3 regions of the Burkholderia sp. JP2-270 genome follow, and region 3 is predicted to be linked to each of the others. Evidence: riboswitches for the same ligand, from Rfam matches in the RefSeq annotation. Region 3 holds a riboswitch; each other region holds the start of a gene.
What was found. A riboswitch is a leader RNA that binds a small molecule or an ion and turns the genes downstream of it on or off. The one in region 3 is predicted to bind cobalamin.

Region 1 (4,724 bases), 1.1 Mb from region 3:
AGCGCGGACGTGAGGCTGCCCGGATCCTTTGCCTGCTGTTCGTAGAACAGCGTGATGTGGATGATGTCCTGCGGCACGTCGGCGCTGGCCTGCGACGAAAGCGACAGCACGCCCGCCGGTTCCGGAAAGTGCGGGTTCGCGGTCTGCGCGTGCGCGGCGGGCGACGCGAGCGTCAGCGCGACGGGAACGGCGGCGGCGAGTGCGAGCGACAGCGCGAGTGCGGATTTCTTGGTCATTGTTGGACTCCTTGTGCGAGGGCGCGCACGCGGATCACGCGTGCACGACGCGGGCGTACCGCGCAACGAAAAAACAGCCGGCCCGATTGACCGACAGCGGTTGCTTAGGCTGCGCGAACGATCCACGAGTTCCGCGGCGGCAGCGCGTGCTGACCAGATTTGACGTTTGGTGCGCGCGCCTGCTGCGCGCGCCTGCTGCGTGCGCCTACTTCATCAGCTTTTCGGTGATGAACCGCCATTCGGCGCGCGTAACGGGCGTGATCGACAGCCGGTTGCCGCGTGCGAGCACGCGCATGTCGGCGAGTTCGTCGTGTTCGCGCAGTGCGGCGAGCGGCACGAGCGGCGACTTTTTCACATAGCGCACGTCGACGAGGAGCCAGCGCGGCGCTTCCTGCGTCGACTTCGGGTCGTAATAGGGGCTGCTCGGATCGAACTGCGTGGGATCGGGGTAGGGCGTCGACGATACTTCGGCGAGGCCAGCGATGCCCGGCTCGGGGCAGCTCGAGTGATAGAACAGCACGCCGTCGCCGATCTTCATCGTGTCGCGCATGAAATTGCGCGCCTGATAATTGCGCACGCCGGTCCACGGCAGCGAGCGCTGCGGTGCGTTGGCGAGATCGTCGATGCTTGCTTCGTCCGGTTCGGACTTCATCAGCCAGTATTGCATGGATCGTGATCGACGCAGCAGGAGGCATGATGGTCTGTTGGCATGCGCGTTCTGCGTGCAAACAGACCCTGAAAAAGAAAACGGCACCGGGACTCGCCCGATGCCGTTGGATAGGCCCCCGCCTTGGCCGCTAGGCCGGCATCCTGAACCTGAGGTTCAGAATTGGTCGCAGTTAGCAGCACTTCGGGTACATCAGACAGAGTGACGCGCGCGCCCGTGCTACAAATTTCCGCAACCGTGCACATGGCATTGGTTCAAGGAATATATGACCTTGGCGAACCAGGCAGGGAAGCTGACTGAACTGTGTTTCGATGCGCCAATTTGACCACCGTTGATCGCCGAGATCAAGGAGAATCGACGCATCGATTGAAACGTTACTGCGTCTCGTGCTGTGCGAGCACCGCGCCGAGCTGTTCGTTCATCTGGTGCATTGTACGACGGATTTCCTCCGCCGGAAATGCTTCACCGTGCCGCACGCTCGTTTGCAGCCGCAGCAATTCCGATGCGAGCGACAGTGCCGCCATCACCGCGATGCGATCGGTGCCGCGTACCGAGCTGTTCGAGCGGATTTTCGACATTTCGGCGTCCACGCGCGCGACCGCCTCGAGCAGCGCCGCTTCGGTCTCGGCCGAACAGGCGAGACGATAGGCCTGACCGAGAATCGAGACTTCGATCTGCTTGGTGCTCATGCATGTTCTCCGTGGCTGGCCGCGTCATCGCCACCCGTACGCGCCTGCGCATCCAGCAGGTCGAGCTGGTTGTCGGCTTGCTCCGCGCTTTTCGAGCGCGGCAGCTTTTCGAGAATCGCGTTCAGTTTCACCTGCGCGTCGTCGATCTTCGCCGACAGCGTGTCGCGCTCGGCTGCGAGCGCATTGCGTTCATCGCGCAGCTGCGCGAGTTCCGCGCGGACCGTGTCCGCTTCCGCGCGCAATTGCGCGACCTGCTCCTCGAGCGCGAGCCGTTCCGAGTGATAGCGCTTGTTCAGCGAAATCAGACGGCCAATATTTTGAGATAGGGTTTCGAGTTCGTTGAGCATTTGCTGCGTCCTCTAAAGACCCAGCATTTTAGCGCGGAATAACGCGCAATCCGACATCTGTAACGTTTCCAGTCGTAACACCCCCGCTTCTTGCCGCGAATAGGCGCGCCACGTGCGTGTCCGGACGCTTCCTTGACGCTCGCGCGAGCGGCTCCTAAACTGGCGCCGCCTCGGTGCTCGCGCGTGGAACGCGCGGTTAAACGGGAAGCAGGGAGCGGGCTCCGCCGGGAGGCCGCCAACCTGCGCTGCCCCCGCAACGGTAAGCGGCCGCGTCCTGTGACGCAGGCCGGCTCGGGCGCGTTCCGCGTGCAGGTGTCGCACGCGGGCGCGGGCCACTGCGCGTCATCGCGCGGGAAGGCGAGCCGGTACGCCGCCAGCCCGGATACCGGCCGAGGCGGGGAGCCCGCATGGGCTTCGTGACGCGCGGCCTGCGGGGAGGCGGGGCGCGCAGTGCTTCACGGGATTTATCTTCATGCTGACCCCAATCGTCCGCACGGCGCTCGGCGCGCTCTGCGGACTGCCGCTTGCCGCCGCCGCGCAGACCGCGGCGAATGCCGATGCCGCGGCGCCCGCCGTACCCGCGACAACGTCGGCCGTGTCCGCGGCCCGGCCTGGCGCTGCGACCATGCTCGAACCGGTCGTCGTCACCGCGCAGCGCGCGCCGCAGGCGCTGGCCGACACGATTCCGCAAACCACCGTATTCGACGCGCAGGATATCGCCGCGCATCCGGGCGCCGACCTGCCGACCCTGCTCGCGTTCGCACCCGGCGCGCAGATCGTGCGCAACGGCGGCCCCGGCGCGAGCACGACGATGTTTCTGCGCGGCGCGGAGTCGACGCAGTCGCTCGTGCTGATCGATGGCGTGCGGGTCGATTCCGCGAGTCTCGGTGCCGCGCAACTGAGCCAGCTGCCGCTCGACCAGATCGAGCGCGTCGAGATCGTGAACGGCAACGTGTCGTCGCTGTACGGCTCGGGCGCGATCGGCGGCGTCGTGCAGGTGTTCACGAAGGACGGCGGCAATCATCCGCCGCGCTTCAACTTCGCGGTCGGCGTCGGCAGCTACGGCACTCAGACGCAGCAGGCCGGCGTATCGGGGCGGCTCGACGGCGACGGAAAGACGACGTTCAGCGTGTCGATCGCACGCGACAAGGACAACGGTTTTTCCGCGCTCGACCCGGCGAAGAAGCCGAACGCGAACCCGAATGCGAACGGCTACCTGAACGAGAGCATCACCGCGGCGCTGCGCCACCGCTTCAACGACCGCTGGGATGCGGGCATCAGCTACTTCCAGTCGAACGGCAACAACAGCTACGACAATGCGTGGGGCGTGCCGACCGACCTGAACAACCTCTATTCGCGCGTGCAGCAGGTGCGTGCGTTCACGAACGGCAAGCTGACCGACTGGTGGACCGCTCGCGTGAGCGTGTCGACCGGCAACGATCGCAGCCAGTCGGCGCTGAACGGCGTCTATACCGATCACTTCAATACCGACAACCGCCAGTACACGTGGCAGAACGACTTCCGGATCGCGCCGGATCATCTGATCCAGGCCGGCTACGAGCGGCTCGACCAGCAATTCATGTCGAATGCGTATTCCGCGCCGCAGCGTCACGTGAATTCCGGCTGGGTCGGCTATTCGGGGCGCTTCGGCCGCCAGCAGTTCCAGGCGAACCTGCGCCGCGACCAGTACTCGGACTTCGGCGGCGCCAATTCCTACTATCTCGGCTACGGCCTCGAACTGACCGATCGCTGGAAGGTGACCGCGAGCTATTCGGACGCGTTCCGCGCGCCGAGCTTCAACGACCTCTATTACCCGATGGCCGGCAATCCGTCGATCCAGCCGGAGCGCAGCCATTCGATCGAGGCCGCGTTGCAGTACGCGTCCGATGCGGTGGGCGTGATGCGGCTCACCGCGTTCCAGACGCGCTATGCGAACCTGATCAACTATCGGCCCGACGGGAGCGGTTTCTACTATATTGCGCAGAACGTCGGCAGCGCGAAGGTGCAGGGGCTCGAAGGGTCGTGGCAGGGGCATGTCGGCGCGACCGACGTACGGGTTGCCGCCACGTTGCAGAACCCGGTCGACGAAACGCAGAATCAGGATCTCGACCGCCGCGCGCGGCGTTTCGCGTCGATGGCCGTGAACCGCGCGTTCGGCGCGTGGCGCGTCGGCGGCGAATGGCTCGTGAGCGGCGCGCGCAACGATCCGGGCGGCGGGCGGCTCGGCGGCTACGGGATCGTCAACCTGTCCGCGCGCTACAACATCACGAAGTCGTGGTATGTCAGCGCGCGTATCGACAACCTGCTCGACAAGGACTACGAGCTTGCATATGCCTACAACACGCCGAAGCGCGGCGCCTATGTCACGCTCGGCTGGCAGCAGCAGTAAGCGGATGCGCCGCGCGTCATGCGCAGCCCCGTGCGCGGCATGAGCGCCGCGCGCGCCGCCGCGATCTGGGCCGCGCTGGCCGCCGTGGTCGCGTTGCTGTTCGTCGTGTCGCTGTCGATCGGCAGCGTGCCGATGTCGCCGTGGCAGGCGCTCGCGTCGCTCGTGCCGCATGGCGGCGACGCGCTGTTCGCCGACATCGTCCGCACGCTGCGCCTGCCGCGCGCGCTCGCGGGCTTCGCGTGCGGTGCGCTGCTCGCGCTTGCCGGCGCGCTGCTGCAGGTGCTGCTGCGCAACCCGCTCGCGGAACCGTATGTGCTCGGCGTGTCCGGTGGCGCGGCCGGGTTCGCGCTGGTCGCGATGATCGCGGGCGGTGCGTGGTGGCTCGTCGATGCGTCG
Region 2 (4,724 bases), on a different replicon from region 3:
AGGTTGTCCTGAAGCTGGCCAAAGTACGTGGCAAGCAGCAGCTTGATGCGGCGCGTCTCCAGTGCCGCATACGCGGTGCGAAATGCCTGCCGCCATTCGGCGTCGAGTTCGGTGACGAGAATCGGTTCGTCGATCTGCACCCATTCGACTCCCTGCGCGGTCAGCGTATCGAGCAGCGCGCCGTACACGGGCAGCAGCTTCGGCAGCAGCGCGAGACGGTCGGAATCGTCCTTCTCCTTGCCGAGCCACAGGTACGTGACGGGGCCGATGATCACCGGCTTGGCATTCACGCCCTGCGCGTTCGCCTCGGCCAGTTGCTGCAGCAGGCGCGACGGGTCGAGCGAGAAGTTCGTGTCCGCGTGGAATTCCGGCACGATGTAGTGGTAGTTCGTGTCGAACCATTTCGTCATTTCACCGGCCGCGACGCCACCGCAGCACGCCGCATGCTCTTGCGCCGACTGCGCCGAACGGCCGCGCGCAACGCGGAAATAGTTGTCGAGCACGTCGCCGTGGAAGCCCTGCACGCGCTTGGGCAGGTTGCCGAGCGTGAAGCTCATGTCGAGCACCTGGTCGTAGAACGCGAAATCGCCGATCGGCGCGAGATCGAGATCGCGCTGGTCGTGCCAATGGCGCTGGCGCAGCCCGGCGCCAAGCGCCTTCAGCTCGTCGCGCGACGATTCGCCCTTCCAGTAGCGTTCGAGACCGAACTTGAGTTCGCGCTTCGCGCCGATGCGCGGAAAACCGAGGTTGTGTGTCCTGACCATGAAGCTGCCGTCCAGATGAAATAGAAGATCCGGCAGCCATGATAGGGATTTCAAACCATGAAATAAAATGGCATTATTTCATTCATCCATTAAATTTGTTCATGCATCTGTTAGATAAGCGATATCCATGCTGGAACGATTCCATCTCGTCGTCATTCGTGAAGTCGAGCGCCAGGGCTCGCTGACCGCGGCCGCCAATGCGTTGCATCTCACGCAATCGGCGCTCAGCCACACCGTCCGGAAAATCGAGCAGCAGCTCGGCACGCCGATCTGGGATCGGGAAGGACGCGGCCTGCGGCTCACGCAGGGCGGGCACTATCTGCTGAAGCTCGCGAACCGGCTGCTGCCGCAGTTCGAGCTCGCCGAGGAGCGGATGAGGCAGTACGCGAAGGGCGAGCGCGGCACGCTGCGCATCGGGATGGAGTGCCACCCGTGCTACCAGTGGCTGCTGAAGGTCGTGTCGCCGTATCTGTCGCGCTGGCCCGACGTCGACGTGGACGTGAAGCAGCGCTTCCAGTTCGGCGGCATCGGTGCGCTGTTTGGCTATGACATCGACGTGCTCGTCACGCCCGATCCGCTGAACAAGCCGGGCCTGCGCTTCGATCCCGTGTTCGACTACGAGCAGGTGCTGGTGGTCGCCGACTCACACCGGTTCGCGAACGCCGACTACGTGACTCCCGAGCAACTGACCGACGAGATCCTGATCACGTACCCGGTCGAAACCGACCGGCTCGACATCTACAACCAGTTCCTGACGCCGGCCGGCATCGTGCCGAGGCGGCACAAGTCGATCGAGACGACCGACATCATGCTGCAGATGGTCGCGAGCGGGCGCGGCATGGCCGCGCTGCCGAGATGGCTCGCCGACGAATACGCGGACCGGATGCCGGTCGTGCCGGTCAAGCTCGGCAAGCAGGGGATCGCGAAGCAGATCTTCCTCGGCATCCGCGAAGCAGATGCATCGATCGACTATCTGGCCGCGTTCGTCGCGCTTGCGCGCGAATCGACGTGGAACGCGCCGCGCATGCTGCGCTAGGCGTGCCCCGTCGCGATACGTGTCAGGCGGCGCGCATGCCGATGCGTTCGCCGCGCTCTACCCATGCGCCGAACAGCAGGCCGATCGTCGTCCACATGATCGCCTGCATGCCGATGGCCGCGACGCGGAACTTCCACAGCACGGCGGCCGGGAACGCGGCCGGCACTTCGTCGATCGACGGCAGCCCGACCTGCACGGCCGCGATGATCGCGATGAACACGAGCCCCGCGACGATCGACGCATTCCATTGGCCGAGCTTCGCCAGCAGATGGCGGCGCACGCTGACCGAGAACGCCATCGTCGCAATCGAGATCGCGATCATCAGGAAGAACAGGCCCGTGCGATAGCCGATCGTGTCGGGATCGCCGACCGACGGCGGATTGGCCGGGTACTTGATGTTCGGCACGATCACGAGCGCGACGAACGCCGCCAGCGCAAGCCACGCGGCCAGCGGCCGTGCCGGGAGACGGCCGCCTCGCCCGTATGCATACGCAAAGACCAGCGAGAACAGCCCGCCGAATGCCGCGCCGTAGGTCACGACACCCGTCAACAGGCCGAGGCCGGCCTGCGTGTCGCGGCTGACCAGTTCGTGCTCGTGCTCCGGCACGTCGCCTTTGGCGGCCTCGAGCTTTTCTTCAAAGGAAATCGCCTGATCGACTTGCGGTTCGCCGACGATTTTCGCGAAACCGAACGTGAGGAGGCCCGCGGCGATGCCTGAGAGCATCCCGCGCATGAGCAGCTTTCCGACCATCGTGTACTCCGCGTCAGTGGCAGGGAAAGCCGAGCAGATGGCGGCCGTCGTGGACGAATTCATGCACGTACATGCCCGGCACGAGCGACGTCGCGCCTTGTTCCGCGCCGACGAAATAGAGTGCGAGCAGCAGGATCAGGCCGACGAACACGGCCCACGGCAACAGTTCACGGACGGGGATGGGTGCCGGCACGGCAACCGGCTTCAGCACTGCTTCGCTCATGGATGCACCTCAGGGGAATCGCGCCCCGACAAATGTTGGATGGGTACGAAGGCAGGTCTGGCTTCCGGGATCGGGATTCCCCGGTTACAGTGGCGCGACCGCGCCGGGATTGCACCGGCTTCCGCGTTTCGTATCGGGCGAATTGTACGCGCGAACGTCCGCGTATTGAAGTGAAGGTCTGCGGACGACCGCACAACCGCCCCGGCCCCTTTCGAAAACCGACATCAACATGCATGCCTCGCTGCGCCTGATCGCACACGCATCGACCCGGGCAATGCGCACCGGCGCGTTTCCCGACGACGATCCGCTCGACGCTCACGGGCTCGCGAACGCCGCTGCGCTGCGCGACCGGTGGGCAGGCGTCGCCGGCTCGCTCGTGCTGTGCAGCCCCGCACGCTGCGCGCGGCAGACCGCCGATGCGCTCGGGCTGCATGCCGACGTCGATGACGCGCTGCGCGACATCGACTACGGAAACTGGCGCGGCAAGCGGCTGCACGACCTCGCACGCGACCTGCCGGACGAACTGGGTGCATGGATCGCCGATCCATCCGCGTCACCGCATCGCGGAGAGTCGTTCGAAGCCGCCGCTCGCCGCGTCGGCGCATGGTTGAACGCGCTGCCGCCTGGCCGCGACATCGTCGCGGTCACCCACGCGGCGATCGTTCGCGCGGCCGTCGCACACGTACTGCGGATGAATCCCGACGCTGCAACCCGCATCGACGTCGCGCCGCTGTCGTGCATGACCTTCGTTGCATCACCGCACGGCTGGGCATTGATGACGAACGACGATCGGCGCGACACCGATGCGTAAGTCCCTGCCGTGTCGTGTTCACTATCTGGGCCGCGATACGGGCCGACGTGTCGCATCTCGGTCGCGCGCCGACATTCACCTTACGTCGCCGTAAGACATACCGTTCGTCATCCCGATTGTCATCAAACTGACTGCTGGCCGCAGCTAGGATCGGACGCGGTTCCCTCACGAGATGCCGTCATGAATCAACCTGCTTCGTCCGCCGCGAACAATCGCGGCTCCGTCGAGCGCAACCGGCAGGTCGGCTATGCCTTCTTCCTGCTGGTGCTCGCGATCGGCGCCGTCTATATCGCCACGCACCTGATCGACGATCTGTCGCCAGTCCGCGAAGGATCGCTGTTCCCGTACCTGATGCTCGGCGCCGCGCTGCTGATCGCGCTCGGCTTCGAATTCGTCAACGGTTTCCACGACACCGCGAACGCGGTCGCCACCGTGATCTATACGCACTCGCTGACACCGAACGTCGCGGTGATCTGGTCCGGCATGTGGAACTTCCTCGGCGTGATGGTTTCGAGCGGCGCCGTCGCGTTCGGCATCCTGCAGTTGTTGCCTGTCGAACTGATCCTGCAGGTCGGCAGCGGCGCGGGCTTCGCGATGGTGTTCGCGCTGCTGATCGCCGCAATCGTCTGGAACCTCGCGACCTGGTATTTCGGGTTGCCTTCGTCGAGCTCGCATACGCTGATCGGCTCGATCATCGGCGTCGGGCTGATGAACCAGTTGATGCACGGGCCGTCGGGCACGAGCGGCGTCGACTGGGGCCAGGCGCTCGGCGTCGGCAAGTCGCTGCTGCTCTCGCCGATCGTCGGTTTCCTGTGCGCGTCGCTGCTGCTGCTCGTGCTGAAGGCCATCGTGCGGATTCCCGAGCTGTACAAGGAGCCGCCGAAGGACCAGCCGCCGCCGTTCTGGATTCGCTGCCTGCTGATCCTCACCTGCACGGGCGTGTCGTTCGCGCACGGTTCGAACGACGGGCAGAAAGGAATGGGCCTCATCATGCTGATCCTGATCGGCACGGTGCCGACCGCGTATGCGCTGAACAAGGCCGTTACGCCCGCCGAATCGCAGACCTTCGTTGCGGTCGCGAACCAGGCCGCCGCGACGTTCGGGAAATACACGAGCGGCGTCGCGCCGTCCGCGAACCC
Region 3 (4,724 bases):
ATTGCGGCACGACGCTCGCGAGCAGCGACAGCGTCGTGTCGGCCGAACTCAGGATCACGATGTCGGCCGGTTGCTGGTCGATCCGGACGACGCCCTGCGTATCGTCGACGAAGCCGCCCGGCGTGGTGCGCAGCAGATGCATCGTGCGTTACGCCTGTTGCGGTTCGGCCGCGCACGCGGCGTCGAACGCGCGTTGCAGCGCGGCCGCGTCGAGATCCTCGCCGATCAGCACGAAACGGCTCGCGCGCGTTTCGCCGTCCTGCCAGCGGCGGTCGAAATAGCTGTCGAAGCGGCGGCCGACACCCTGGATCACGAGCCGCATCGGCGCGCCGGGCAGCGCGGCGAAGCCCTTCGCGCGGTAGATCGTGTGTGCTTCGACGACGCGCTGCAGCGCGGCGATCGTCGCTTCGCGCGAGCCCGCGTCGCCCGACACGACCACCGAATCGAAATCGTCGTGATGGTGATCGTGATCGCCGTCGTCGGCCGAGCCGTGATGGTCGTGGCGCAGGTGGATCGTTTCTTCCGACGCCGATTCGAGCCCGAGCAGCATCGCGAGGTCGAGCTCGCCGCGCGTCGCGCGCACGATCTTCACCTGCGGCGGGATCTCTTCGCGGATCGCGGTTTCGATCTGCGCGAACTGCGCGTCGCCGACGAGATCGGCCTTGTTCACGATCACGAGATCGGCGGACGACAGCTGGTCGGCGAACAGTTCGTGCAGCGGCGATTCGTGGTCGAGGTTCGGGTCCGCACGGCGCTGCGCGTCGACTGCCTGCGGGTTTTCCGCGAACTGGCCGCTCGCGGCAGCCGGCCCGTCGACGACGGTCACGACCGCATCCACCGTGAAGCTGTTGCGGATCGTCGGCCAGTTGAACGCCTGCACGAGCGGCTTCGGCAGCGCGAGCCCCGACGTCTCGATCAGCACGTGGTCGATGTCAGCGCGGCGCTCGACGAGCGCTTCCATCACCGGATAGAACTCTTCCTGCACGGTGCAGCACAGGCAGCCGTTCGCGAGTTCGTAAAGCTGGCCCGACGCTTCGTCCTGCGCGTCGTCGCAGCCGATGCCGCAGCCCTTGAGGATTTCGCCGTCGATGCCGAGCTCGCCGAATTCGTTGACGATCACCGCGATGCGGCGGCCTTCGGCGTGCTGCAGGATGTGGCGCATCAGCGTCGTCTTGCCGCTGCCGAGAAAGCCCGTGACGATCGTGACGGGCAGCTTGCGTAGAGTCATGGAATATCCAGGGTCGTAAGGGGGAGTCAGGCCGAGATCGTCACGTCGATCTCGTCGTAGCGCTTTAACCGGTAGATCAGGGCCGACACGAGCCAGCATGCGAGGAACAGGCCGATCACGACGTAGCCGAGCATGCCGAAGTGCGACGCCACCATCGACGCGAAGCCCCACACGGGGCCCTGCAGCGACAGCTTGTCCGCGAGCAGCGCGAGCACCTCGATGCCGCCGATCAGCGCGGCGACCAGCACCGACACGAAGGTGATCGTCATGTTGTAGTAGATCTTGCGGATCGGCCGCACGTACGCCCAGCGATACGCGCCCATCATCAGGATGCCGTCGGTCGTGTCGACCAGCGTCATGCCGGCGGTGAACAGCATCGGCAGCGCCATCACGGACCAGAACGACAGGCCGCCCTGCACCTGCGCCGCCGAGATGCCGAACAGCGCGATCTCGGTCGCCGTGTCGAAGCCGAAGCCGAACAGGAACCCGACCGGATACAGGTGCCAGCTGCGCGACACGAGCCGGAACAGCGGACGGAACAGGCGCGCGAGCACGCCGCGCTGGTTCAGCAGCAGGTCGAGATCGGCGTCGACGATCGGCTCGCCGCGCCGTGCGGCGCGAAACGTCCGGTAGACGGAAATCAGGATCAGCAGGTTCGCGATCGCGAGCACCAGCAGGAAGAACGCCGACACGCTCGTGCTGATCACGCCGCCCCACGCTTTCATGCTCTCGAAGCGCGCGAGCGACGCGGCCGTGAGCGCGACCACGACCGACATCACGATCACGACCGTCGAGTGGCCGAGCGAGAAGAACAGGCCCGCGCCGAGCGGGCTGCGGCCCTCCTGCATCAGCTTGCGCGTGACGTTGTCGATGGCCGTGATGTGGTCGGCGTCGACCGCATGGCGCAGCCCGAACACGTATGCGAGCAGCGCGGTGCCGAGCAGCACGGGCTGACCGTGGAAGGCGGCGAACGCCCAGATCCACGCGCCTGCGTTGAACGCGAGCAGCAGCGCATAGATCGCGACGATCTTGCCGCGCAGCCCGGACGGGCTGTCGTTGAACAGGCGAAACAGCGAATCGAGCATGACGCTCCTTTGCGAACGGTCGACATGAAGAATGCCAACACGGCCGTCGCGGCTCGCCCCGCGCGGTCCGGCCCTTCATCGGGCCGGATCATGCGCGCTCGCACGGGCGGTCGGACGACGGGAATCGGGAAACGCTCGGGTGTCGGGCATGCTGCGGCCGTGGACGATGCGCCGCCTCCCCGCGGCGCTGAACCCCAACGTTTAGGCCGGTATCCGGGCTGACGAACACGCCGCTTCGCCTTCCCGGATGCGCAGGGCATCCAGTGGCGGTCGTCCGCATGCGCGCGGCATGCGGCGAAGCGGCGCTGCATCGCGGCGGGCACGATGCGTTCGCTTACCGTTGCGGGGGCAGCACAGGTTGGCTCGACTGCGACGCAGGCAGGCTCCCTGTTTCCCGTTTAACTGCGTGCGCCGGAGGGCGCGCGCGAGCACCAAAACGCGTGCGAGTGTAGGCGTCGGGGGCGGGAGCGTCAAGGCGGCGCGGCTTTCCGAACGGCGTCTTGCATGGCCGCGGCGCCACGCCGGAGGCCGCTTCCGGCATCGTCGCGGCGGGTTCGCGCGGGCGTACCGCTGTGCTATCGTAGCGCCGCGTTCGGTGCTCGCATGCGCATTCCGCGCATGCAGTTAAACGGGAAACAGGAGGCGGACGACCGCCCGGCCTGTGCTGTCCCCGCAACGGTACGCCGCCCGCGCGACGCGCTTCCCCGCGCACGCGCCCATGCCGCCCACGATGCCACTGCCCGTCAGCCGGGCGGGAAGGCCGCGGCCTGGCAAGCGGCCAGCCCGGATACCGGCCGACGCAAGGGGCGAGCCCGATGCTCGCCGAACGCCCGATCCGCGGGGGACGGATGGGGTGCGCATTCCGCCCGCGTTCGCGCGGGCTTCGCCCGATCCGTCATGCATTGCCTGCTCGCCGGCCGCCGATGTGCCGCCCGCCTTCCCCTTTCCACTGTCTCGACACGGTGCGCGCCGTGCCGCGCGCGATGAGCCGCGCCTGGCTCATCGGCGCGGGCCCCGGCGACGCCGACCTGCTGACGCTCAAGGCCGTGAGCGCGATCGGCGCGGCGGACGTGCTGCTCGTCGACGATCTCGTGAACCCCGACGTGCTGCGCCATGCGCGTGCCGACGCGCACATCGAGCATGTCGGCAAGCGCGGCGGTCATGCGTCGACGCCGCAGGAAGCGATCGTTGCCGCGATGCTCGCGCACCTGCGCGCCGGCCGCAGCGTCGCGCGGCTCAAGGGCGGCGATCCGTTCGTGTTCGGCCGCGGCGGCGAGGAACTGGCCGCGCTCGGTGCGGCCGGTTTCCCGGTCGAGGTCGTGAACGGCATCACCTCGGGCATCGCCGCGCCGGCCGCGCTCGGCATTCCGGTCACGCAGCGCGGCGACGCGCAGGGCGTGATCTTCGTCACGGGCCACGGCGCGGGCGCCGACGAGCCCGACTGGCGCGCGCTTGCGGCCACGCGCATGACGATCGTGATCTATATGGGCATCCGCCGGCTCGACGCGATTGCGGCGGCGCTGCGTGACGGCGGCCTGCCCGGCGATACGCCGTGCGCGGCGATCGAGAACGCGACGCGCCCCGAACAGCGGCATGTGCTCGCGACGCTCGACACCGTCGTCGAACGCGTCGGCGCGACCGGCATCGGTTCGCCGGCGATCGTCGTAATCGGCCGCGTCGCGGCGCTTGCCGACGATCCGTCGGTGCGTGCGGCGCTCGGCGGCAGCGCATGATGCGCGTCGCGCTCGGCGTCGGTTTCCGCGCGGGCGTGACGGCCGCGCAACTCGATGCCGCGATCCGCGCGGCGCTGGCGCTCTACCCGGCCGCCGAACCGGCGCTCGTCGCGACGCTCGCCGACAAGGCGCGTGCCCGCGCGCTGCGCACGCTGTGCGCGCGACGCGGCTGGCCGCTCGTCGCGTTCGACGCGGCGCAACTCGCGAGCCGTCCCGAACTGGCCGCGAGCGGCCCGTCGGACGCCGCGCTCGCGCGCTTCGGCGTCGCGGGCGTGGCCGAGCCGTGCGCGCAGCTCGCGGCACCGCACGGCCGGCTGCTGGGCCCCAAATCCATCCGGAACGGCGTGACGGTCGCACTCGCCGGCCCGCTCTGAACCCTTTCTTTCGCTTTCGACAGGACGATTCCCGATGAAGACCGACTCCGAATCCCATCAGCGGATGGCCGAACGCCGCCGCGCCGGCCACGAGAAGAAGCAGGCCGCCGCCACCCATGAAAAAGGCCTGCTGATCGTCCACACCGGCAACGGCAAGGGCAAGAGCACGGCCGCGTTCGGCATGGCCGTGCGCGTGCTCGGCCACGGCATGCGGCTCGGCGTCGTGCAGTTCATCAAGGGCGCGCTGCACACGTCCGAGCGCGACTTCCTCGGCGCGGTCGCCGAATGCGACTTCGTGACGATG

Region 1: another riboswitch for cobalamin. It lies ahead of DM992_RS07835 (TonB-dependent receptor); the one in region 3 lies ahead of DM992_RS12895 (HoxN/HupN/NixA family nickel/cobalt transporter).
Region 2: another riboswitch for cobalamin. It lies ahead of DM992_RS24075 (CbtB-domain containing protein); the one in region 3 lies ahead of DM992_RS12895 (HoxN/HupN/NixA family nickel/cobalt transporter).

The regions. Positions count from the first base shown of each region.
Region 1 is NZ_CP029824.1:1,636,994-1,641,717, forward strand. It holds gene DM992_RS07810 (SIMPL domain-containing protein) at 1-236, opposite strand, end outside; gene DM992_RS07815 (EVE domain-containing protein) at 442-903, opposite strand; RNA gene ssrS (6S RNA) at 1,015-1,196, opposite strand; gene DM992_RS07825 (cell division protein ZapA) at 1,278-1,592, opposite strand; gene DM992_RS07830 (ATPase) at 1,589-1,939, opposite strand; cobalamin riboswitch at 2,094-2,348, shown strand; gene DM992_RS07835 (TonB-dependent receptor) at 2,412-4,328, shown strand; gene DM992_RS07840 (iron ABC transporter permease) at 4,347-4,724, shown strand, end outside.
Region 2 is NZ_CP029825.1:1,377,801-1,382,524, forward strand. It holds gene metE (5-methyltetrahydropteroyltriglutamate--homocysteine S-methyltransferase) at 1-764, opposite strand, end outside; gene DM992_RS24065 (LysR family transcriptional regulator) at 892-1,800, shown strand; gene DM992_RS24070 (CbtA family protein) at 1,823-2,551, opposite strand; gene DM992_RS24075 (CbtB-domain containing protein) at 2,565-2,774, opposite strand; cobalamin riboswitch at 2,807-2,949, opposite strand; gene DM992_RS24080 (histidine phosphatase family protein) at 2,998-3,585, shown strand; gene DM992_RS24085 (inorganic phosphate transporter) at 3,766-4,724, shown strand, end outside.
Region 3 is NZ_CP029824.1:2,725,156-2,729,879, forward strand. It holds gene cobN (cobaltochelatase subunit CobN) at 1-142, opposite strand, end outside; gene cobW (cobalamin biosynthesis protein CobW) at 149-1,228, opposite strand; gene DM992_RS12895 (HoxN/HupN/NixA family nickel/cobalt transporter) at 1,255-2,313, opposite strand; cobalamin riboswitch at 2,500-2,764, opposite strand; cobalamin riboswitch at 2,890-3,127, shown strand; gene cobA (uroporphyrinogen-III C-methyltransferase) at 3,237-4,046, shown strand; gene DM992_RS12905 (cobalamin biosynthesis protein) at 4,043-4,420, shown strand; gene cobO (cob(I)yrinic acid a,c-diamide adenosyltransferase) at 4,455-4,724, shown strand, end outside.